Regions from separate parts of the Mesorhizobium sp. B2-8-9 genome, predicted to be linked through region 2. Evidence: predicted binding sites of a transcription regulator. Region 2 holds the regulator's gene; the other holds the start of a gene.
The links. Region 2 encodes PhoB, which activates phosphate uptake and scavenging genes when phosphate is short. Its sites were predicted from a motif close to TGTCATNNANCTGTCAT; they were not measured.
Positions count from the first base shown of each region.

Region 1: a site for PhoB is predicted at 7,419-7,435, ahead of FJ423_RS08500 (RNA degradosome polyphosphate kinase). Genes of this name have one in related genera too.

Region 1 is NZ_VFTQ01000005.1:119,870-131,304, forward strand. It holds gene FJ423_RS08455 (cystathionine beta-lyase) at 1-54, opposite strand, end outside; gene FJ423_RS08460 (amino acid ABC transporter substrate-binding protein) at 518-1,546, shown strand; gene FJ423_RS08465 (amino acid ABC transporter permease) at 1,609-2,796, shown strand; gene FJ423_RS08470 (amino acid ABC transporter permease) at 2,801-3,958, shown strand; gene FJ423_RS08475 (amino acid ABC transporter ATP-binding protein) at 3,973-4,776, shown strand; gene FJ423_RS08480 (TIGR02117 family protein) at 4,949-5,620, shown strand; gene FJ423_RS08490 (FAD-dependent monooxygenase) at 5,847-7,079, opposite strand; gene FJ423_RS08495 (zinc-finger domain-containing protein) at 7,095-7,340, opposite strand; gene FJ423_RS08500 (RNA degradosome polyphosphate kinase) at 7,593-9,788, shown strand; gene ppx (exopolyphosphatase) at 9,785-11,320, shown strand; gene FJ423_RS08510 (DoxX family protein) at 11,345-11,435, opposite strand, start outside.
Region 2 is NZ_VFTQ01000041.1:20,692-32,126, forward strand. It holds gene FJ423_RS30505 (response regulator) at 1-1,141, shown strand, start outside; gene pstS (phosphate ABC transporter substrate-binding protein PstS) at 1,635-2,693, shown strand; gene pstC (phosphate ABC transporter permease subunit PstC) at 2,757-3,743, shown strand; gene pstA (phosphate ABC transporter permease PstA) at 3,747-4,598, shown strand; gene pstB (phosphate ABC transporter ATP-binding protein PstB) at 4,595-5,398, shown strand; gene phoU (phosphate signaling complex protein PhoU) at 5,419-6,126, shown strand; gene phoB (phosphate regulon transcriptional regulator PhoB) at 6,143-6,832, shown strand; gene FJ423_RS30540 (ROK family protein) at 7,161-8,402, opposite strand; gene xylF (D-xylose ABC transporter substrate-binding protein) at 8,671-9,711, shown strand; gene FJ423_RS34685 (hypothetical protein) at 9,763-9,891, shown strand; gene FJ423_RS30550 (sugar ABC transporter permease) at 9,940-11,292, shown strand; gene FJ423_RS30555 (ATP-binding cassette domain-containing protein) at 11,309-11,435, shown strand, end outside.

The sequences.
Region 1 (11,435 bases), on a different contig from region 2:
GCCGGAATGGGCAAGCAGCGTGTTGATGCCCATTTCGATGACGTCTCTAGCCATGGTTCGTCGCCTGTCGAATGATGTCAGGGATCAGCCATAAAGCGGCGGCAAAGCCGGCGCAACCGCGTCGGGCCCGCCAAAAGCCGGTCTTCCGCTGGGCCAATCCAAAGGCGCTCAAGCCCAGTAAAGAACGCTATTGCCGCAGCGGATTCTGCCGCAGGAGCACGGATTCGCGACGCCGCGACTTGACTGATTTGTTCGCATCGCCTGCCGGTTTCATGTGCTCTTGTCCGCAATTCTGGCATTTGCGGCAATTGCTTTCAAACCTCTGAGGAATCGGTCATTTCCCTTGACCTCACAGGAATAATCGCCTTCGATGCGTTTCGTGAATGGGAGGCAGCGCATCGCAACCGATGCGGGTCCCGGGAGTGGGCCTTGGAGTGGGAGCTGCATTCACAAACGAAAAAAGATCAAGCGTCGCCTGGCGATAGGGGCGCCTGTAACAGAAAAGGGTCTGTGGGTCATGAAACACATTGCAATCGGCATTCTTGGCGTCGCCGCGCTCGGGTTCATGGCGTCTGCCGCCTCGGCCGGCACGCTCGATACCGTGAAGCAGAAGGGCTTTATCCAGTGCGGCGTCTCGACCGGCCTCGCCGGCTTCTCGGCGCCGGACGACAAGGGCGACTGGAAGGGCATCGACGCGGACTTCTGTCGCGCCGTTGCGGCCGCTGTCTTCGGTGACGGCTCCAAAGTGAAGTTCACGCCGCTAAGCGCCAAGGAGCGTTTCACCGCCTTGCAATCGGGCGAGATCGACATCCTGTCGCGCAACACCACCTGGACCAGCAATCGCGACAGCGCGCTCGGCCTCGATTTTGTCGGCATCACCTACTATGACGGCCAGGGCTTCATGATCAACGCCAAGAAGCTGCCCGGCGTGAACTCCGCGCTGCAGCTTTCGGGCGCCGCCGTGTGCGTGCAGAGCGGCACCACCACCGAGCTCAACCTCGCCGACTACTTCAAGAAGAACAAGATGGAGTACAACCCCGTCGTGTTCGAGAAGCTCGAAGAGGTCAACGCCGCCTATGACGCCGGCCGCTGCGATGCTTATACCACCGACCAGTCCGGCCTTTATGGTATCCGTCTGACGCTCTCCTCGCCGGCCGACCATGTCGTGCTGCCCGAGATCATCTCCAAGGAGCCGCTCGGCCCGGCCGTGCGCCAGGGCGATGACCAGTGGGCGCATATCGCGCGCTGGACGTATTTCGCGCTGCTCAACGCCGAGGAAGCCGGCATCACGCAGGCCAATGTCGATGAGATGAAGACGTCGACCGACCCGAACATCCAGCGCCTTCTCGGCACTGAACCGGACGGCAAGTATGGCGCCGATCTCGGCCTCTCCAACGACTTTGTCGTCAACATCGTCAAGGCTGTCGGCAACTACGGCGAAATGTTTGAGCGCAATGTCGGCTCGGGCAGCCCGCTCAAGATCGCGCGCGGCATCAACGCGCTGTGGACCAAAGGCGGCCTGCAATACGGTCCGCCGATCCGCTGATTGAAACGTGATCCGGGAGGCAGGTCGTCTGTCTCCCGGTTTCTCTTTCCAGAGGACGGTCCATGGCTTCGCAGGAAATCCTTCGCGAGGAGCCGAGTCGCGGCTCCTTCATCAATGACCCGAAAATACGCAGCCTGTTCTTTCAGACGCTGGTCGTGATCCTGCTGTTCAGTTCGATCTGGTGGATCGTCCACAACGTCATCGAAAACCTCCAGCGTCTGCACATCGCGTCGGGCTTCGGTTTCCTCAGGAGCAGGGCCGGCTTCGACATTTCCGACACGCCGATCGCCTATACGTCCGATTCGACCTATTTCCGCGCGCTGGTCGTCGGTTTGCTCAACACGATCATTGTCGCCGCCGCCGGCATCGTGCTTGCGACCATCGTGGGCTTCGCCATCGGCATCGGCCGCCTGTCGCAGAACTGGCTGATCCGCAAGATCTGCACGGTCTATGTCGAGATCTTCCGCAACATCCCACCGCTGCTGGTCATCTTCTTCTGGTATTCCGGCGTGCTGGCCGTGCTGCCGCCGCCGCGCGAGAGCATCCACCTGCCTTTCGGCTCGTTCCTCAACCAGCGCGGCTTCTATTTTCCGCGCGCCGTTTGGGGCGATGGCTCCTGGCTGATCGGCGTCGCACTGCTGCTCGCGATTGCAATGGCCTGGTTCGTCGCCCACAGAGCGCGACAGCGGCAGAAGGCGACCGGCCAGCAATTTCCGGTCTTCTGGACATCGGTCGCGCTAATCATCGGCCTGCCGGTGCTGGCCTTCCTGCTCGGCGGCATGCCGCTCACCTTCGATTTTCCGAAGCAGTCGACCTTCAATCTGACCGGTGGCTTCTGGGTCAAACCGGAATTCCTGTCGCTCTTGCTGGCGCTCTCCTTCTACACGGCGGCCTTCATCGCCGAGATCGTGCGCGCCGGCATCAGGGGCGTCAACAAAGGGCAGAGCGAAGCGGCGGCGGCGCTCGGCCTCCGCTCCGGTCCGATCCTGCGGCTGGTGGTCATCCCGCAGGCGATGCGCATAGTCATCCCGCCGCTTACCAGCCAGTATCTCAACCTGACCAAGAACTCCTCGCTGGCGATCGCTATCGGCTATCCGGACCTTACCGCCACCGCCGGCACGGTGCTCAATCAGACCGGGCAGGCGGTGGAGGGCGTTTTCATCATGATGATCGCCTATCTGGTGCTGAGCCTTGTGACGTCCTTTGTCATGAATATCGTCAATGCCAGAATGGCGCTGGTGGAGAGGTAGGGCCATGCAGGAACATGACATGTCCTGGGTGCGCACCGAGATGGCGCTTGCCCAGCCGGCCCCGCCTACCGAACGCGGCGCCTATGCCTGGGTGCGCAAGAACCTGATCGGTTCGGTCGGCGACACCGTCCTCACAATCCTCGGCATCGCCATCGTGCTTTGGATCCTGCCGCAGGTCATCAGCTGGGCCTTCCTCAATGCCCAGTGGACCGGGCCGGATCGCACCGTCTGCACCACCGTCACGCAAGGCGGCATCCAGCCCGACGGCTGGACTGGTGCCTGCTGGGCTTTCGTCAACGCCAAGTTCGGCCAGTTCATGTTCGGCACCTATCCGATCGAGGAGCGCTGGCGGCCGATCCTGGTCGCCATCCTGTTCGTGGCGCTGTTGGTGCCGATGCTGATCCCGCGCGTGCCGCGCAAGGGATTGAATGCGGTGCTGTTGTTCGCAGCGCTGCCGATCGTCGCCTTCTTCCTGCTGCTTGGCGGCGTGTTCGGCCTGCCGGTTGTCGAGACCTCGCGCTGGGGCGGGCTCCTCGTGACGCTCAGCCTCTCCTTCGTCGGCATTGCGGTGTCGCTGCCTTTGGGCATCGTGCTGGCGCTCGGGCGCCGTTCGAAGATGTCGATCATCAAATGGCTTTGTATCGTCTTCATCGAGACGGTGCGCGGCATTCCGCTGATCACGGTGCTATTCTTCGCCAGCGTCATGCTGCCGCTGTTCCTGCCCGCGGGCGTTACCTTCGACAAGTATCTGCGTGCGTTAATCGGTGTGTCGCTGTTTGCCGCCGCCTATATGGCCGAAGTGATTCGCGGCGGCTTGCAGGCGATCCCGAAGGGCCAGTATGAGGGCGCCGATTCGCTCGGCCTCGGCTACTGGCAGAAGATGAGCCTGATCGTGCTGCCGCAGGCGCTGAAGCTGGTCATTCCGGGCATCGTCAACACCTTCATAGGCATGTTCAAGGACACCAGCCTGGTCCTGATCATCTCGATGTTCGACTTGCTCGGCGTGGTGAAGCAGAATTTCGCCGATGCCAACTGGGCAACCCCGCAGACCGCGAGATCCGGCCTGATCTTTGCCGCCTTCGTTTTCTGGCTGTTCTGCTTCGGCATGTCGCGCTATTCAATGTACACCGAACGCCGGCTCGACACCGGTTATAAACGATAAAAAGGGAACAGGTTATGGCCACCGAAAACGCCGTCAGCGCGGAAGAAATCAAGGTCAACGCCGCCAAGATGCACATCTCCACCACCGATGTCGCCATCGACATCGTCGGCATGCACAAATGGTATGGCGAGTTCCATGTGCTGAAGGACATCAACCTCAAGGTGATGCGTGGCGAGCGCATCGTCATCTGCGGTCCGTCCGGCTCCGGCAAGTCGACCATGATCCGCTGCATCAACCGGCTGGAAGAGCACCAGAAGGGCAAGATCATCGTCGACGGCAAGGAACTCACCAACGATCTGAAGAAGATCGACGAGGTGCGCCGCGAGGTCGGCATGGTGTTCCAGCATTTCAACCTGTTCCCACATCTGACCATCCTGGAGAACTGCACGCTGGCGCCGATCTGGGTGCGCAAGATGCCGAAGAAGCAGGCCGAGGAAATCGCCATGCATTTCCTTAAGCGCGTCAAGATACCGGAACAGGCCAACAAATATCCAGGCCAGCTCTCCGGCGGGCAGCAGCAGCGCGTTGCGATCGCGCGCTCGCTGTGCATGAATCCGCGCATCATGCTGTTCGACGAGCCGACCTCGGCGCTCGACCCGGAAATGATCAAGGAAGTGCTGGAGACGATGGTGGGGCTGGCGGAAGAGGGCATGACCATGCTTTGCGTCACCCACGAGATGGGCTTTGCCCGCAAGGTGGCCAATCGCGTAATCTTCATGGATCAGGGCCAGATCGTCGAGCAGAACACGCCGGCCGAATTCTTCGACCATCCGCGCCATGAACGCACAAAGCTTTTCCTGTCGCAGATCCTGCACTGAGCGGGCGCGATCGCTAGATTTTAGGAAGCCCGGCTGGAAACAGCCGGGCTTTTTTGCATTCGGGCGATCGGACAAGGATCGGCTCATTTTTGGTTGACGCTGCGAAATCGTCTAGCCTGATCGTCCAGGTTATCCTGGGGTTGACGCAGACGAGACGGAACGATCGCACCCGATGAGACGAGTCCTGCGATATATGGTGATGCTGTTGGGAACGGCGGTGCTTGCCGCCGCGCTCGGCACGCTGGTGCCGCGACCGCTCTGGCCGGCGGCATCGGCCGAAGGCGAAGGGACGCGGCACATATTGGTGTTGAAGAACCCGATCCACACCGACATCGCCGTGCCCCTCGATGACGGCGTGCGCCGGCGCTTTGCCTTTCTCGCCGATACCGGCCTGCCGATCGAGGCTCCGGGGGCGCGCTACATCGTCTTCGGCTGGGGCGGCCGCGCCTTCTATCTGGAGACGCCGACCTGGTCGCAATTGAAGACCATGCCGGTGCTGAAGGCGCTTACGCTCGACGCCGCGGTGATGCATGTCGATGTCGCGGGCGCTATTCTTGAGCCGCATCCGGATGTCGCCGTTTTTGACATCGATGAGGAACATTTCTCGGCGCTGCTCGACTATATCGCCGTAAGCTTCCGGCAGGGAGAGGCGGGCGGGCCGATGGCGATTGAAAATGCGGGCTATTCAACTTTCGACCGTTTCTACGAGGCCAACGGCCATTTCAACGCGCTGGTCGGTTGCAATACGTGGACCGCGGCGGCGCTGCGCACCGCCGGTCTGCGCACCGGCTGGTGGAACCCGCTGCCGGTATCGCTGGGGTGGTCATTGAGGTTGTATGATTGAGGGTTGATGGGAATTTGCAAACGCCGCGTTCCGTCACACCCCCTCTGGCCTGCCGGCCATCTCCCCCGCAAGGGGGAAATCAGCTGTCGTGGCTGCTTTCGCCAATCATCAACGTCGCAAGGCGGGAGCCAGCGCCCAAGCTGCCAATCTCCTCCCTTGCGGGGGAGATGCCCGGCAGGGCAGAGGGGGGTGCTGTCCCGCCGGCCTATCCAGCTGGTGGCAGACGCTACCGCCGCACAACCTCGCGCTCCTCCCACCCATAGAGCCAGTCCAGGTCCGCCGCGAGCTTTTCCGCCGGTCGCGCCGCCAGCACGAGATTGCGTGTGATCGCCACCGGTCCCCACGCGTGCCAGGCCAGCCGATTGAGAGCGCCGCGTTTCAGCACCTTCTCGACGCGCGGGCGTCTGAGATTTTCCCATATGGCAAGGCCTCGAGCTGGATCGCCGGGGAAGTCGGCAACGAGATTGGCGAGCATAGCGGCGTCCTCGATCCCCATGGCCGCGCCTTGCGCCGCGAACGGCGTCATGGCGTGCGCGGCGTCACCGATCAGTGCTACTCCCTCCGCCAGGGTCCAGCGCTGCTGCGCGACCGTGTGGATGGGGAAGGCTGTCCACGGCCCCGCAAGCGCCGCCAGCTCCGCCAGCGCTGCCGCCGTGCCTCGCATGGCAGCCGAAAGGATCGCAGGGTCGGCATGGCCGGACCAGCCTTCGGCAATGCGCTCGCCCTTGGTGAAGGCGGCAAGGTTGACGGCGCTGCCCGTGCTCACCGGATAGGCGACCATGTGGAAGCCGGGATGCAGGAAAGTGGTGACGCTGTCGGTGGCTCCGATTTGCATAAAAGCCTGGCCGGCGGCGCTTTCCGCCGGGACCGTCGCGCGCCAGGCGAGTTCGCCCGAAAAGCGGCTTGCCGCAAAGCCGGCCGTCCGGGCAAGCTTGGCGCGAACCGACGACCAGACGCCGTCGGCTGCAACCAGCAAACCGCATGCGACATCCGTCGCCTTGCCGTCGATCTCGACCGTCGCGGTAACGCTTTGCGGGTCGACGGCAAAGCCGGTAACGCGCGCACCGGTGACAAGCGCGATACCGGGCCGTTCCGCCACTGCCGCCATCAGCGCCGCCTGCAGGTCGGCGCGGTGCGCCACGAGATAGGGCGCCCCCCAGCGCTTTTCTGCGGTTTCCCCAAGCGGCACGCGCGCCAGCTCTCGCAGGCTCCTTGCGTCCTTCAGCACCACCGCTCGCGGCCGGATCGCGTTGGGCAGCAGGCGATCGAGCACGCTGAGCCGCCGCAGGATCCGGGTCGCGTTGGGGGAAAGCTGGAGGCCGGCGCCGGCCGCTTCGAGTTGCCTGGCCTGCTCGAACAGTGTTACCGGGAAGTCACGCTCGGCAAAGGCAAGCGCCGCCACGAGCCCGGCAATGCCAGCCCCGGCGATGACGATCTGCCGGGACCTTATTTCAGTCATGGTTGATCGGGGCGATCAGGCGGCCTGGTCGACATAGAGGCAGCCGGCCGGCTGCGTTTCCGTCGCCTTCAGCGACGGTGAATAGCGGTAGAGCGTCGAGCAGTAAGGGCAGACCTTTTCATTGTCGTCGCCCATGTCGAGGAATACGTGCGGATGGTCGAAAGGCGGGTTGGCGCCGGTGCACATGAATTCCTTGACGCCGATCTCGATGACCGGATGGCCCGCGTCGTTCTGGAAATGGGGAATGCTGCCGCCTGCCATCGTCGTCTCCAATTGGGTTCGGCCAGTGGGTGTGACCAGTTTGCATCTGGAGCATAACAGGCCAGTTTGCAAGATCGATGAAATCAAACTGTCGCAAAAGGCTGGCAGAGGATAAGTTGAGCCGGTTAAGCGCATGGGGCCGGTGCCGGAGCGATTCCGTGACGATCATGCGTCATAAAGACATGCTAGAGCGTCGTTGAACGGCAGTATGCGGCGCCTCCTGGGAACGGTTGCGGGCAAGAGCAGGAAACCATGAACGAACTGAAGCCTGTGCAGAGCGAGTTCATCACCGTCGAGGCCGCAAGCCCCGACGGCGGCAATCCCGATCGTTTCGTCAACCGCGAATTCTCCTGGCTGCAATTCAACCGCCGCGTGCTGGAGGAATCGCTGAACGAGCATCATCCGCTGCTTGAACGCGTCCGCTTCCTGTCGATTTCTGCCGCCAATCTCGACGAGTTCTTCATGGTCCGCGTCGCCGGCCTTGCCGGCCAGGTCCGCGAGGGCATCGCGCTGAAGAGCCCGGACGGCCGCACGCCCGAACAGCAGCTGGAACAATTGCTGCGGGAGGTCGAGCGCCTTCAGGAAGACCAGCAGAAGAGCCTCTCGGCGCTGATGACGCTGCTCAACAAGGAAGGCATCGAGAGCATCACCCGCGACGCGCTGACCAAGGATGAGAAGGCCTGGCTGGAGGAGCATTTCCAGGAACAGGTTTTCCCGGTGCTGACGCCGCTGTCGATCGACCCGGCGCATCCGTTTCCGTTCATCCCCAATCTCGGCTTTTCCATCGCCCTGCAATTGCGCCATCGCAAGAATGGCGAGGAGATGAGCGCGCTGCTGCGCCTGCCGGTGGCGCTCAGGCGTTTCATCCGCCTGCCCGACCGCAAGAATCACGTCCGCTTCATTCCGCTGGAGGAAGTGGTCGGCATCTATATCGGCAAGCTTTTCCCCGGCTACGAGGTCAAGGGCTCCGGCACGTTCCGCATCATCCGCGACAGCGACATCGAGGTCGAGGAAGAGTCGGAAGACCTGGTGCGCCTGTTCGAAACGGCGCTGAAGCGGCGCCGCCGCGGCTCGGTGATCCGCATCGAATTCGACACGCTGATGCCGGCCGCGTTGCGGGACTTCGTCGCCGGCGAGCTCGGCGTGTCGTCGAGCCGCATCAGCGTGCTCACCGGTCCGCTGGCGCTCAACCAGATATCCGAGATTGTCGCCATCCCGCGCGACGACCTCAAATTCACGCCCTACAATCCGCGCTTCCCCGAGCGCATCCGCGAGCATGGCGGCGACTGCTTCGCCGCCATCCGCGAGAAGGACATCGTCGTCCACCACCCCTACGAGTCCTTCGACGTGGTGGTGCAGTTCCTGCGCCAGGCCGCCGCCGACCCGGAAGTGGTGGCGATCAAGCAGACGCTCTACCGCACCTCTAACGACAGCCCGATCGTGCGCGCGCTGATCGACGCCGCCGAGGCCGGCAAGTCGGTCACGGCACTTGTCGAGCTCAAGGCGCGCTTCGACGAGGAAGCCAACATCCGCTGGGCGCGCGACCTCGAACGCGCCGGCGTGCAGGTCGTGTTCGGCTTCCTGGAGCTGAAGACCCACGCCAAGATGTCTTTGATCGTGCGCCGCGAGGATGGCCGGCTGCGCAACTACGTGCATCTCGGCACCGGCAACTACCACCCGGTTACCGCCCGTATCTACACCGACCTGTCCTTCTTCACCACCGATCCGACGATCGCGCGCGATGTCGCGCAGCTCTTCAATTTCATCACCGGTTATGCCGAGCCCGCCGAGGAGATGCGCCTTGCCGTATCGCCCTTCACGCTGCGCAAGCGCATCCTGAAACACATCTTGGACGAGATCGTTCATGCCCGCGACGGCCGACCGGCGCGCATCTGGATGAAGATGAACGCGCTGGTCGATCCGACCGTCATCGACGCGCTTTACGACGCCAGCCGCGCCGGCGTCGAGGTCGACCTCGTCGTGCGCGGCATCTGTTGTCTGCGGCCGCAGGTGCCGGGTCTTTCCGAGAACATCAGGGTGAAATCGATCGTCGGCCGCTTTCTCGAGCACAGCCGCATCTTCTGCTTCGGCAACGGCCACGGCCTGCCGTCCGACGAGGCGGTCGTCTACATCTCGTCGGCCGACATGATGCCGCGCAATCTCGACCGCCGCGTCGAGACCCTGGTGCCGATCACCAACCCAACTGTGCATGAACAGGTGCTTGGCCAGATCATGCTGGGCAACATCATGGACAACCAGCAAAGTTTCGACGTATTGGCTGACGGCACCTCCCGGCGCGCTGTGCTGGAGGAGGGCGAGGAGCCGTTCAACGCGCAGGAATATTTCATGACCAATCCGAGCCTCTCCGGGCGGGGCGACGCGCTGAAATCGCATGCGCCCAAGCGCATTGCCCAGTTCAAGCGCCGCAAGAAGAACAGCGCCGCGTGACTGCAGTTTCCCAGGGCCGGCTTCAGGACCGGCGGCCGCTGTCGATCATCGACATCGGATCGAACTCGATTCGCCTTGTCGTCTATGAGGGGCTGGCGCGCTCGCCCACGCTTCTGTTCAACGAGAAGATGCTGGCCGGCCTCGGCCGCGGCATCGTTTCGACGGGCAAGCTCGATCCCGAGGCGGTGACGCGCTCGATGGAGGAATTCCGCCGGTTCCGCGCGCTCTCGGACCAGGCGGGTGCCGAGCACATCTATGTGCTGGCGACAGCCGCCGCGCGCGAGGCGGGCAACGGCCCCGATTTCATCCACCGTGCCGAGGAGGTGCTGAAGACCGAGATCCGCGTGCTCACCGGCCGTCAGGAGGCCTATTATTCGGCGCTCGGCGTCATTTCCGGTTTCCATCCGGCCAATGGCATCGCCGGCGACCTTGGCGGCGGCAGCCTCGAGCTGATCGACATCAATGGCGAAGCGATAGGCGACGGCATCACGTTGCCGCTCGGCGGCCTGCGCCTGCAGGACATGGCCAGGAACTCGCTCGTGCAGGCCCAGAAGATCGCGCGCCAGGAACTGGCGCGGGCGAAGCTTCTGAAGGGCGGGCAGGTCAGGGTTTTCTACGCAGTCGGTGGCACCTGGCGAAACCTTGCCCGGCTGCATATGGAGATGAACAACTACCCGCTCGGCGTCATGCATCACTACGAGATATCGGCCGACAGCGCGCAGACTTTCCTCAAGCAGGTCGCCCGCAGCGAGGTCGAGAAGGTGAGGGGCATCGAGGGCGTTTCCAAGAACCGCCGCTCGCTCTTGCCCTACGGTGCCGTCGTGCTGCAGGAGATCATGTCGGCCATGCAGCCGTCGAAGATCGTCGTCTCGGCGCAGGGCGTGCGCGAGGGTTTCCTCTACTCGCTGCTCGACGCCGCCGAGCAGAAGGCCGACCCGCTGATCTCGGCCGCCGAGGAACTGGCGCTATTGCGCTCGCGCTCGGTGCATCACGCGCACGACCTGGTCGAATGGACCGGCAAGGCGTTCAAGGCCTTCGGCATTGATGAGACGGAAGACGAGGCACGCTACCGCCATGCCGCCTGCCTGCTTGCCGATATCGGCTGGCGCGCGCATCCGGAATATCGCGGCAGGCAGTCGCTCAATATCATCGCGCATGCCTCCTTCATCGGCGTCGATCATCCCGGCCGCGCCTATCTGGCCCTGGCCAACGCCTATCGCCATGACGGCATCTTCAACGACGGCATCGCGCCCGAGATCAAGGCGTTGGCGCCGCCGCGCCTTCTGGAACGCGCCCGCGTGCTGGCGGCGATGATGCGTGTGGTCTATCTCCTCACAGCGGCAATGCCGGGCGTCATGCCGAGGCTGAAATGGGAGAGCCGCGGCAACGGTGCGCTGGCGCTGGTGCTGCCGGCCTCGCTCGCCGACCTCTATGGCGAGCGTCCTGCCGGCCGGCTGGCACAGCTCGCGCGCATCACCAACCGGCGCCTGGTGCTGGCGGTCGAGGGCGGACCAAGTGTGTCGGTGAAATAGGCATGTCAGTGAAATAGGGCCGGCTCAGGTCACTTCGGCACCGAGGCCGAAATCGCGCCCGTCAGCCGACCATGCGCCGGCGCCAGCCATGGCGAGCGCCAGGAAGCCGCCGGCA
Region 2 (11,435 bases):
GCAGGTTTTCGAAAAATTCAGCCAGGTCGACACCTCCTCGACTAGGCGGCATGAGGGCACCGGGCTTGGCCTTGCCATCACCTCACGTCTGGTCGAGATGATGGCCGGCGAGATCGGTGTCGACAGCGCCGAAGGCAAGGGTTCGACCTTCTGGTTCACGATCACGCTGCCCAAGGCCGAGCAGGGCGGGCAGCGCATCATGCCGGTCGACGTCACCGGCGCGCGCGTGCTCATCGTCGACGACAATGCCGTCAACCGCTCGATCCTCAGCGAGCAGATGGCGTCATGGACGTTCGATTCCTGCGCGGCCGAAAGCGGCGCCGAGGGGTTAAAGGTGCTGATTGCCGCCGCCGCCTACGGCGTGCCGGTCGACTGCGTCGTGCTTGATTATCAGATGCCGGGCATGACCGGCGCCGAAATGGCGCGCATCGTGCGCAATACGGCGGGCCTGGCGCATACGCCCATCATCATGCTGACCTCGGTCGACCAGTCGCTTGCCGGCACGGCCTATCGCGACCTCGGCATCGATGCGCAGCTGATCAAGCCGGCGCGCTCCTCCATTCTCCTGGAAACGCTGGTCTCGACCATCCAGCGTCACCGCCACAGCAGCGCGGCGGCGCAACCCGCCATTGGCACCGCCAGCCCCCCGCGAGCCGCTCCGGCGCAGACGGCGGCATCGGAGCGCGCCATGCTGCAACCGCCCCCGGCGCGGGCTCGTCCGTGCCCCGCCGATGCCGAGCGCGAGCTCGACATCCTCGTCGCCGAGGACAATGAGGTGAACCAGATGGTGTTCACCCAGATTCTTGGCGAGACCGGTTACCGCTTCGAGATCGTCGGCAACGGCCGCAAGGCGCTCGACGCCTTCGGCAGGCTCAATCCGCGCATGATCCTGATGGATGTATCGATGCCGGAAATGAACGGGCTGGAGGCGACGGGCGCGATCCGCCGGCTCGAGGAGGACATGGGCACGCATGTGCCGATCGTCGGCGTCACCGCGCATGCACTGAAGGGCGACCGCGAACGCTGCCTGGAAGCCGGCATGGACGATTACCTGCCGAAGCCGATCAGTCCGCGGGCGCTGCTCGAAAAGCTCGAGCGCTGGCTGGGTTCGGACGTCGAGACCCGGCGCAACGCCGGTTAAAACGAATTTGGCGGGCAGGACGGCGGCAAGGGGCTGACGCATGCGTATGGTGCGATCGCACCATACCAAAGCAAGCGCCAAGCTCGGACAATCATGACATTGATTCCGCTCTTCGGTTACGGGCGGGAGCAGCGACCGCCGACAAGAAACAGCGTCGACTCTACCCCAACGGACCCTGTTTTCGGCGATGGCCAGGCCATGATCCGCTCTGGCTTACAGGCAACGCACTCTCGTCCGGATTTTATTTCCCGGCGGCCGTCATCCGGCCGCCGGGATAAATTTTGTTTCAAAAGTCAGACAAGTTGCTGATTTCCGCGGCAAACTCCGTCCGGCCCTTCGAGGCCGCTGCGGAACCCTTCCGAGCATCCTCGTCCAGACGTTACCGGGCTGACACGAAACTGTCATGCGACTGTAATAATCGAGGGCTATTGCGCTGACCGGGCGCCGATACAACGGGTGCCGAAAGACCATCTTCCGAACAGGAGCAGGCCACATGAGACATTTCATCCGCTCTGCGGCCGTTGCAATTGCAATGGCTGCGGCATCAACCCTTAGCATGGCCGCCGCGATGGCAGCCGACATTTCCGGCGCTGGCGCCACCTTCCCCTATCCGATCTACGCGAAGTGGGCCGACGCCTACAAGAAGGAGACCGGCATCGGTCTCAACTACCAGTCGATCGGCTCCGGCGGCGGCATCAAGCAGATCAAGGCCAAGACCGTCACCTTCGGCGCTTCCGACGCGCCGCTGAAGGGCGAGGATCTCACCTCCACCGGCCTCGCGCAGTTCCCGATGGTGATGGGCGGCATCGTGCCGGTCGTCAACCTCGAAGGCATCAAGCCGGGCGAGCTGGTGCTCGACGGTCCGACGCTCGCCGACATCTTCGCCGGCAAGATCACCAACTGGAACGACGAGGCGATCAAGAAGCTCAACCCCGACGTCAAGCTGCCCGACCAGGCGATTGCCGTCGTCCACCGTTCGGACGGCTCGGGCACCACGTTCAACTTCAGCTACTACCTGGCCGACGTCAGCGCCGACTGGAAGTCGAAGGTCGGCGTCAACACCGCGCTCGAGTGGCCGGTGGGCATCGGCGCCAAGGGCAATGAAGGCGTTGCCAACAACGTGTCGCAGACCGGCGGCGCGATCGGCTATGTCGAATACGCCTATGCCAAGCAGAACAAGCTGACCTACACCGACCTGATCAACAAGGACGGCAAGAAGGTCGAGCCGACCGCCGCCGCGTTCTCGGCCGCTGCGGCCAATGCCGACTGGAGCTCGCAGCCGGGCTACGGCGTCATCCTGGCCAACCAGGCCGGCGCCGAATCCTGGCCGATGACCTCCGCCACCTGGATCCTCGTCTACAAGAAGCCCGACGACGCCGCGGCGACGACCGAAGCGCTCAAGTTCTTCGCCTGGTCTTATGCCAAGGGCGACGAGCTGGCCGCCGGGCTGGACTATGTTCCGATGCCCGAGGCGGTCGTGAAGAGCGTCGAGGAAATGTGGAGCAAGGACATCGTCGACGCGAACGGTAAGCCGCTCTACTCCGGCATGTAATTCCCGCAAAATAGGGAGGGCGTCTACGGCGCCCTCCTGTCTCTTCGAAATGCGAGGGGCTAAATGACAGCCGTTTCCGAAGCCGCGACATCGTCCGCCATGCGGACCAGAGAAGCGACGGTGCGCCGCTTCGCCGTCACCGACATGGTTTTCCGGACGGCGACGCGCCTTTCCGCCATCCTCGTGCTCGTTCTGCTCGGCGGGGTCGCGATCTCGCTGGTCGCCGGATCGTGGGAGGCCCTGTCGAAGTTCGGCTTCTCCTTCCTGACCACCGAATCCTGGAACCCGGTCACCGAGAATTTCGGCGCGCTCGCGCCCATCTACGGCACCATCGTCACTTCGGCCATCGCCATTCTCATCGCCGTGCCGATCGGCATCGGTATCGCCATCTTCCTGACCGAGCTTTGTCCGCGCCCGCTCAGGCGTCCGATTGGCATCGCCGTCGAGCTGCTCGCCGGCATTCCCTCGATCATCTACGGCATCTGGGGCCTGTTCGTCTTCGCGCCGTTCCTGCAGACGACTGTGCAGCCCTTCATCATCAGTCTTTTCCACGGCATACCGGGGCTCTCCAGCCTGTTTGCCGGTCCGCCCTACGGCATCGGCTTGCTGACCTCGTCGCTGATCCTCGCCATCATGGTGCTGCCTTTCATCACCTCGATCACCAAGGACGTGTTCGACACGGTGCCGGCGGTGCTGAAGGAATCGGCCTACGGCATCGGCTGCACGACCTGGGAAGTGACCCGGCGCGTGACCATCCCCTATACCCGCATCGGCATCATGGGCGGCGTCATGCTCGGCCTCGGCCGCGCGCTCGGCGAGACGATGGCCGTCACCTTCGTCATCGGCAACGCGCACCGCATCAGCGCCTCGCTGTTTGCGCCGGGCACGACGATCTCGGCGACCATCGCCAACGAATTCACCGAAGCCGACGGCAACCTCTATACATCCTCGCTGGTATCGCTCGGCCTGATCCTGTTCATCATCACCTTCATCATCCTCGCGCTCGCACGCTACATGCTGTTGCGCATCGATAGCCGCACAGGAGCCTGACCGATGTCGACTGCCGCATCGCTTCACCAAAGCCGCAAGCGCAAGAATGCCGTGATGATGACGCTGTGCGTCGTCGCGGCGGGCATCGGGCTGGCCTGGCTGGCGCTGATTCTCGGCGCCCTGCTCTACAAGGGGCTTTCCGGGGTGTCGCTCTCCGTGTTCACGGAAATGACGCCGCCGCCCGGCGATGCCGGCGGCCTGCTCAATGCCATCTACGGCAGCATCGTCATGACGATCATCGGTATCGTCGTCGGCACGCCGATCGGCGTGCTGGCCGGCACCTACATGGCCGAATACGGACGCTTCTCGAAGCTTACGACGGTGGTGCGCTTCATCAACGACATCCTCTTGTCGGCGCCTTCCATCATCATCGGCCTGTTCGTCTACGAGCTGATGGTGCGGCCGATGGGGCACTTCTCGGCGATTGCCGGCGCGGTCGCGCTGTCGATCCTGGTGATCCCCGTCGTGGTGCGCACCACCGAGGACATGCTGAACCTTGTGCCCAACGCGCTGCGCGAAGCAGGCACCGCCATCGGAGCACCGCGCTGGGTAGTGATCCGCTCGGTTGCCTATCGCGCGGCGCTCTCCGGCATCGTCACCGGCATCCTTTTGGCGATTGCCCGCATCTCCGGCGAGACGGCGCCGCTTCTCTTCACCGCGCTCAACAACCAGTTCTGGTCGAGCAATCTCAATGCGCCGATGGCCAGCCTGCCGGTAACCATCTTCCAGTTCGCTCTCAGCCCCTACGAGGAATGGCAGCAACTGGCCTGGACGGGCGCACTCATAATCACCCTGACGGTTCTCGGGCTGAGCATCATCGCCCGCAGCCTAACCGGACGCAGAGAGGACAGATGAAACCGATGTTGTCCACCGACCTGAACGCAGCCGACACGACCGTCGAGAAGGCCAAGATCGAGGTCAAGAACCTCAATTTCTACTATGGCCAGTCGAAGGCGCTGAAGGACATCAACCTGTCCCTGCCCGAGCGCAGCGTGACCGCCTTCATCGGCCCGTCGGGCTGCGGGAAGTCGACGCTGCTGCGCGTGCTCAACCGCATCTACGAGCTCTATCCGAAGCAGAGCGCCGAGGGCCAGGTGCTGCTCGACGGCAAGAACATCCTCGACCGCTCGCAGGACCTCAACCTGCTCAGGACCAAGATCGGCATGGTGTTCCAGAAGCCGACGCCGTTCCCGATGTCGATCTACGAGAACATCGCTTTCGGCGTCAGGCTCTATGAGAAGATCAGCAAGGCTGAGATGGACAGCCGCGTCGAGCAGGCGCTGAAGCGGGCAGCACTCTGGAACGAGGTCAAGGACAAGCTCAACGCCAGCGGCCTCAGCCTCTCGGGCGGCCAGCAGCAGCGCCTGTGCATCGCCCGTACCGTTGCTGTGAAGCCCGAGGTCATCCTGCTCGACGAGCCGGCCTCGGCGCTCGATCCGCTGTCGACCGCCAAGATCGAGGAACTGATCGACGAGCTGCAGGCCGACTACACGATCGTCATCGTCACCCACAACATGCAGCAGGCGGCGCGCGTGTCGCGGCAGACGGCGTTCATGTATCTGGGCGAGCTGGTGGAGTTCGACCGGACCGAGAAGATCTTCACCTCGCCCCGCGAAAAGCGCACGCAGGACTACATCACCGGCCGCTTCGGCTGAGCTCATACGAGGACATCATCATGGCCGAACATACCGTCGCTTCCTTCGACGAGGATCTGAGGCAGATCAGCCGGCTCATCAACGACATGGGCGATCTCGCCGCCTCCATGGTCGGCGCTTCGACCAAGGCCCTGCTCGAGACCGACAATGCCATGGCGCAGCGCGTCGTTTCCGACGATGCCATCATGGACGCGCGCCAGCGCGAGCTCGACGACCGCGCCATCACGCTGATCGCCAAGCGCCAGCCGATGGCCGACGACCTGCGCAACGTGGTCGGCTCGATCCGCATGGCGGGCGACCTCGAACGCATCGGCGACCTCGCCAAGAACATCGCCAAGCGCGTCGGCTCGGTCGGCGTCAGCGCCGCGCCGCGTGACCTCACGCATTCGATCGATTCCATGGCGCAGCTGGTGCTGATCCAGGTCCAGGCCGTGATCCAGGAATATACGGTGGGCGACGCCACGGCGCTGGCCAAGCTTCGCAATGACGACGAGCGCATCGACGTCAAATACACATCCGTCTTCCGGGAGCTCCTGACCTACATGATGGAAGACCCGCGCAACATCACCGCTTGCACGCATCTTCTGTTCTGCGCCAAGAATCTCGAGCGCATCGGCGACCATGTGACCAACATTGCCGAGAACGCCTATTATGTGCTGACCGGCACGCAATTGCCCGCGAATCGTCCCAAGCAGGACGAGACGACAATGTCGGCGCCGGCGGCCTGACGAAGGGTACCTGCCAATGATCGCGCCACGCATCATGGTGGTGGAGGACGAGGAGCCGCTTGGGGTGCTGCTCCGCTACAATCTCGAATCCGAGGGTTACCAGGTCGAAGTGGTGACCCGCGGCGACGAGGCCGAAATCCGCCTTCAGGAAAACGTTCCCGACCTGCTCGTGCTCGACTGGATGGTGCCGGCGGTTTCCGGCATCGAGCTCTGCCGGCGCCTCAGGATGCGGCCCGAGACCGAGCGGCTGCCGATCATCATGCTGACCGCGCGGGGCGAAGAAAGCGACCGTGTGCGCGGCCTCTCGACCGGCGCCGACGACTATCTGGTCAAGCCGTTCTCGACGCCGGAGTTCATGGCGCGCGTCAAGGCGCTGCTGCGCCGCGCCAAGCCGGAGGTGCTGTCCAGCGTGCTCAAAGTCGGCGACATCGTGCTCGACCGCGAGTCGCACCGCGTCTACCGCAAGAAGAGCGAGATCAGGCTCGGCCCGACCGAGTTCCGGCTGCTGGAATTCATGATGCGTCATCCCGGCCGGGTGTTCTCGCGCAGCCAGCTGCTCGACAATGTCTGGGGCGAGACGATCTATATCGACGAACGCACCGTCGACGTCCATGTCGGCCGCCTGCGCAAGGCAGTCAACAACGGCCGCATGCCGGACGTCATCCGCACCATCCGCGGGGCGGGTTACGCGATCAGGGAAGATTAGGGCTAAGGCGCCGAGGCGCTGACGGATTCTGTCTCCAGCGTCGGATCGCGTGCATTGGCGGTTAGTCGAGACGCTTGTGCTTCGTCATCCACGGGCGGAGCAAGGAGCGCAGCGACGCAGCGCAGACCCGAGGATCCATTCCGTGATGTCGATGCGTTGCGACAGTCCAGAATTCTGTGCCGCTGCGCTCGACGCGGGAGGTGGCGGCATGGATTCCAGGGTCTCCGCGACGGAGCTTCGCTCCTGCTCCGCCCTGGAATGACGAAGCTGCGGGGCCTTCGCTAATTTCAAGCGTCTGCTGCTGTCCCCGGACCTCTTCAAGGCTGCCTCAGGCCACGTTCTTTCCCGTCCCCGCTCTCGCCTGGCCTCCGGGTGCGAAAATCTCCTGGTCGACGAAGGTCAGCGCACGCATGGCGCAGCCTTCGCGGATCAGCGGCAGTTCGTTCGGCTCGGTGTCGAAGGAGATCGATTCGGAGTGCTGGCCGCCGGCCGTCTGGGCGATCGCCTCGCGCAGCGCCGGCTCGATCAGGTCGAAGGCGGCCGCGCTGACGCCGACCATGGCGACGGGCGCCGGGTCGATGAGAGCGAACAGGCTGCCGAGACCGAAACCAAGCGCTTCGCCGGCCCGGCGGTAAGCCTCCCGTTCGGGGCCGTCCCTCTCGCGCGCCTTCGCGGCAAGGGCCCGCATGTCAGCGTCGCCGACGTCGACCGGCTCGGCGTCCTCGCTCATTTTCATGGCGCTGCGCCAGATCGCATAGTTGCCGGCATAGGCCTCGACGCAGCCGCGGCGGCCGCAGCGGCAAAGCGCCCCGCCCGGGCGGTGAATCATGTGGCCGAACTCGCCGCCGGAGGAATGCGTGCCGGTGAACAGCGCACCCTTGAGCACGAGACCCATGCCGATGCCGTGCGACAACAGGATGGCGATGAAGTCGTCGCGATAGCGCTCCGGGTCGCGCCATTGCAGCGCCACCGCCATCATGTTGCAGTCGTTCTCCATGGTGGCGGAGATGCCGAACTCCTTCTCTAGGATGTCGGCGAAAGGAATGTCGGTCAGCGGCGTTATCGGCGACCACAGCATGGAGCGCGCATGCGAATCGGTGATGCCCTGAATGCCCATGGCGATGCGGGCGACGCTGCCAATGTCGAGGTCGGGATCCTGCAGCCGGCGCCGCACGATCGCCACGCATTCGCCGATCAGCTCGTCGCGGGGCATAACAAGCGTGTCCAGGCGCTGCTGCTCCTCGGCAACAACTTGGCCGGCATAGTCGATCACGGCGACCGACAGGAAGTTCAGAGACAACACCACGGTCAGCACCGCGGCGGCTTCAGGGTTCAGCGCCAGGCCGATCTGCGGCCGGCCGCGTTTCAACGCCGTCGGCTCGCTGGCCTTGCTTTCGGTGAGAATGCCCTCCTGGATCAGGTCGGCGGAGATCGCCGAAATGGTCGAGTGGCTGAGCCCAGTGGTGGCGGCAATTTCGGTTCGTGATGGCTGACCGGCGCGGCGTACCGCCGAAATCACCATGGCGCGGTTGCGCCGGCGCAAATCGTCGTGGCGGATTCCGACCGACATCGTCTCGCACGTCCTCCCCAATCATCGCGGCCTTGTGATAATGCCATGGCCTGTCGCTGACACGCTAGGGATTGTGGCAGAAGCCAGGGGCCATGTCATTATTTATTGCGGATACCGAAAAAAATGCCTGAGCCCATCAAAACCCATCAGAATCTCGGTTGACAGCGCTGTTGTGCTGGACCAGTATTTTTTTGAGGCTCGAAAAAAAGCCTCTGTGCCGGCCTTCGGGCCAGTCTGGGTCGCGCCGCACGGGCGCAGGGAGGATATCATGAAGAAATTTGCAGCCGCCATTCTGGCGGGCGTTGCCATGTCGCTGACGCTGGCGTCTGTCGCCGAGGCGAAGGACAAGGTGATCGGCGTGTCGTGGTCGAATTTCCAGGAAGAGCGCTGGAAGACCGACGAAGCAGCGATGAAGGCCGCCATCGAGGCCGCTGGCGACAAGTATATTTCGGCCGACGCGCAGTCCAATCCGGGCAAGCAGCTGACCGACGTCGAAAGCCTGATCTCGCAGGGCGCCAACGCGCTGATCATCCTGGCGCAGGATGCCTCGGCAATCGGCCCCGCGGTGCAGAAGGCGCTCGATGAAGGAATCCCGGTCGTCGGCTATGACCGCCTGATCGAGAACAAGGACGTGTTCTACCTGACCTTCGACAACAAGGAAGTCGGGCGCATGCAGGCCCGCGAGGTGTTCAAGGCCAAGCCGGAAGGCAACTATGTCTTCATCAAGGGCTCGGGCTCCGATCCGAACGCCGACTTCCTGTTCGCCGGCTCCATGGAAGTCCTGAAGGACGCCATCGACAGCGGCAAGATCAAGAATGTCGGCGAGGCCTACACGGACGGCTGGCTGCCTGCCAACGCGCAGAAGAACATGGAGCAGTTCCTGACCGCCAACGACAACAAGGTCGACGCGGTCGTGGCTGCCAATGACGGCACCGCCGGCGGCGTTGTCGCGGCGCTGACGGCGCAGGGGCTGGCCGGCACCGTGCCGGTCTCGGGCCAGGACGGCGACCACGCGGCACTCAACCGCATCGCGCTCGGCACGCAGACCGTGTCGGTGTGGAAAGACGCGCGCGAGCTCGGCAAGAACGCCGCCGAGATCGCCTCGCAGCTCGCCGACGGCAAGAAGATGGGCGACATCGCCGGCGCCAAGGACTTCACGACGCCCGGCGGCAACACCGTCAAGTCGCTGTTCCTGACGCCGGTCGCGATCACCAAGGACAACCTCAACGTCGTCATCGACGCCGGCTGGATCAAGAAGGACGAGGTCTGCGCGGGCGTGCCCGCCGGCAGCGTCCAGGTCTGCAACTGAGCCTTGCCTGCCTTCGATCAAAATACCCGCGCCGCGGCCAGGAGCGGTTCAATGAACCGCTCCTGGTTTTTGTTGCCGCAATTCCGGACGGAAAACCGCTACGCACTTTTCCTGGGATGCTTTAAAGCCGCGGCGTTTTCAAAAGATTTTGCCGTTCTGCCTCAGGCGGATAGCTTCTAGGCTGAGTTCCGGCATCCGCGCCAGACGGCAAGCCGGTGGGAGGAAATCATGACCGACACGACGTCTACCCAACCGGCGGACACCGCGCGCGCGTCGGAACTCGGCACTGTTGCCCGGTTCCTGAAGGCGACCGAGCTCGACACCCGCATGCTGGGCATGATCGGCGCGCTGCTCCTGATCTGGATCGGGCTGCATGTGATTTCCAGCCTGCGGCTTGGCGTCAACCCGCTCGACTTCGACAGCCGCACGTTCCTGACGCCGCGCAATCTCTGGAACCTGTCGGTTCAGTCTTCGGCCGTGGCGATCATGGCCTCCGGCATGGTGCTCGTCATCGTCATGCGCAACATCGACCTGTCGGTCGGGTCGGCCGAAGGGCTGATCGGCATGGTCATGGGCTTTGCCCAGGCGCATTTCCTGGTTCGCTTCGTCGGGCTTGAACTGGGAAACCCCTGGATCTGGGTTCTGGCGTTGCTGATCGGCCTGGCGCTCGGCCTCATCATCGGCGCCTTCCAGGGCTTCGTTATCGCCTATCTCGAAGTGCCGGCCTTCATCGTCACGCTTGGCGGATTGCTAGTATGGCGGGGCGCTGCCTGGTGGGTCACCAGCGGTCAGACCGTTGCGCCGCTCGACGCCACGTTCCAGTTGATGGGCGGCGGCCCGGCGGGCTCGATCGGCGCCAAATGGAGCTGGGCCGTCGGCATCGTCGCCTGCCTGGCGGTTATCTTCATGCATTTCAACGGCCGCGTGCAGCGCAAGCGCTTCCGCTTCCCGCTGCGTCCGGTCTGGGCCGAGACGCTGCTTGCCACGGTCACCTGCGCGGTCATCCTGGGCGCGGTGTGGCTCGCCAACTCCTATCCGTGGCCGGTCGGCATCGTGAACCGCTACGCCGCGGCCAACAACATCACCGTGCCCGAAGGCGGGCTGTTCATCGCGCACGGTATCGCCATTCCGGTGCTGATGGCGGTCGCCGTCGGCCTGATCATGACCTTCGTCACCAAGCGCACTAGATTCGGCCGCTATGTCTTTGCCATCGGCGGCAACCCGGAAGCCGCCAATCTTGCCGGCATCAACACGCGCTGGATCACCATGAAGGTGTTCATGATCATGGGCGTGCTGGCGACGATCGCGGCGGCGATCTCGTCGGCCAGGCAGAATTCCTCGACAAACGCGCTGGGGACGCTGGATGAACTGCTGGTCATCGCCGCGGCGGTCATCGGCGGCACGTCGCTCGCAGGCGGTTCCGGAACCGTGCTCGGCGCCATGCTGGGCGCATTGCTGATGCAGTCGCTGCAATCCGGCATGGTGCTGCTCGGCGTCGATTCACCGCTGCAGAGCATCGTCGTGGGCGCCGTGCTCGTCATCGCGGTGTGGCTCGACACCCTCTATCGCAAGCGCGTCTGATAGCAGGAGAAGGACCATGGCTGAAAAATCGTCTCCCGCCGGCGTTCCGCTGGTCGACATGCGCAACGTCTCGATCGCCTTCGGCGGCATCCGCGCCGTCGACGACGCATCTGTCGATCTTTTCCCCGGCGAAGTGATGGCGC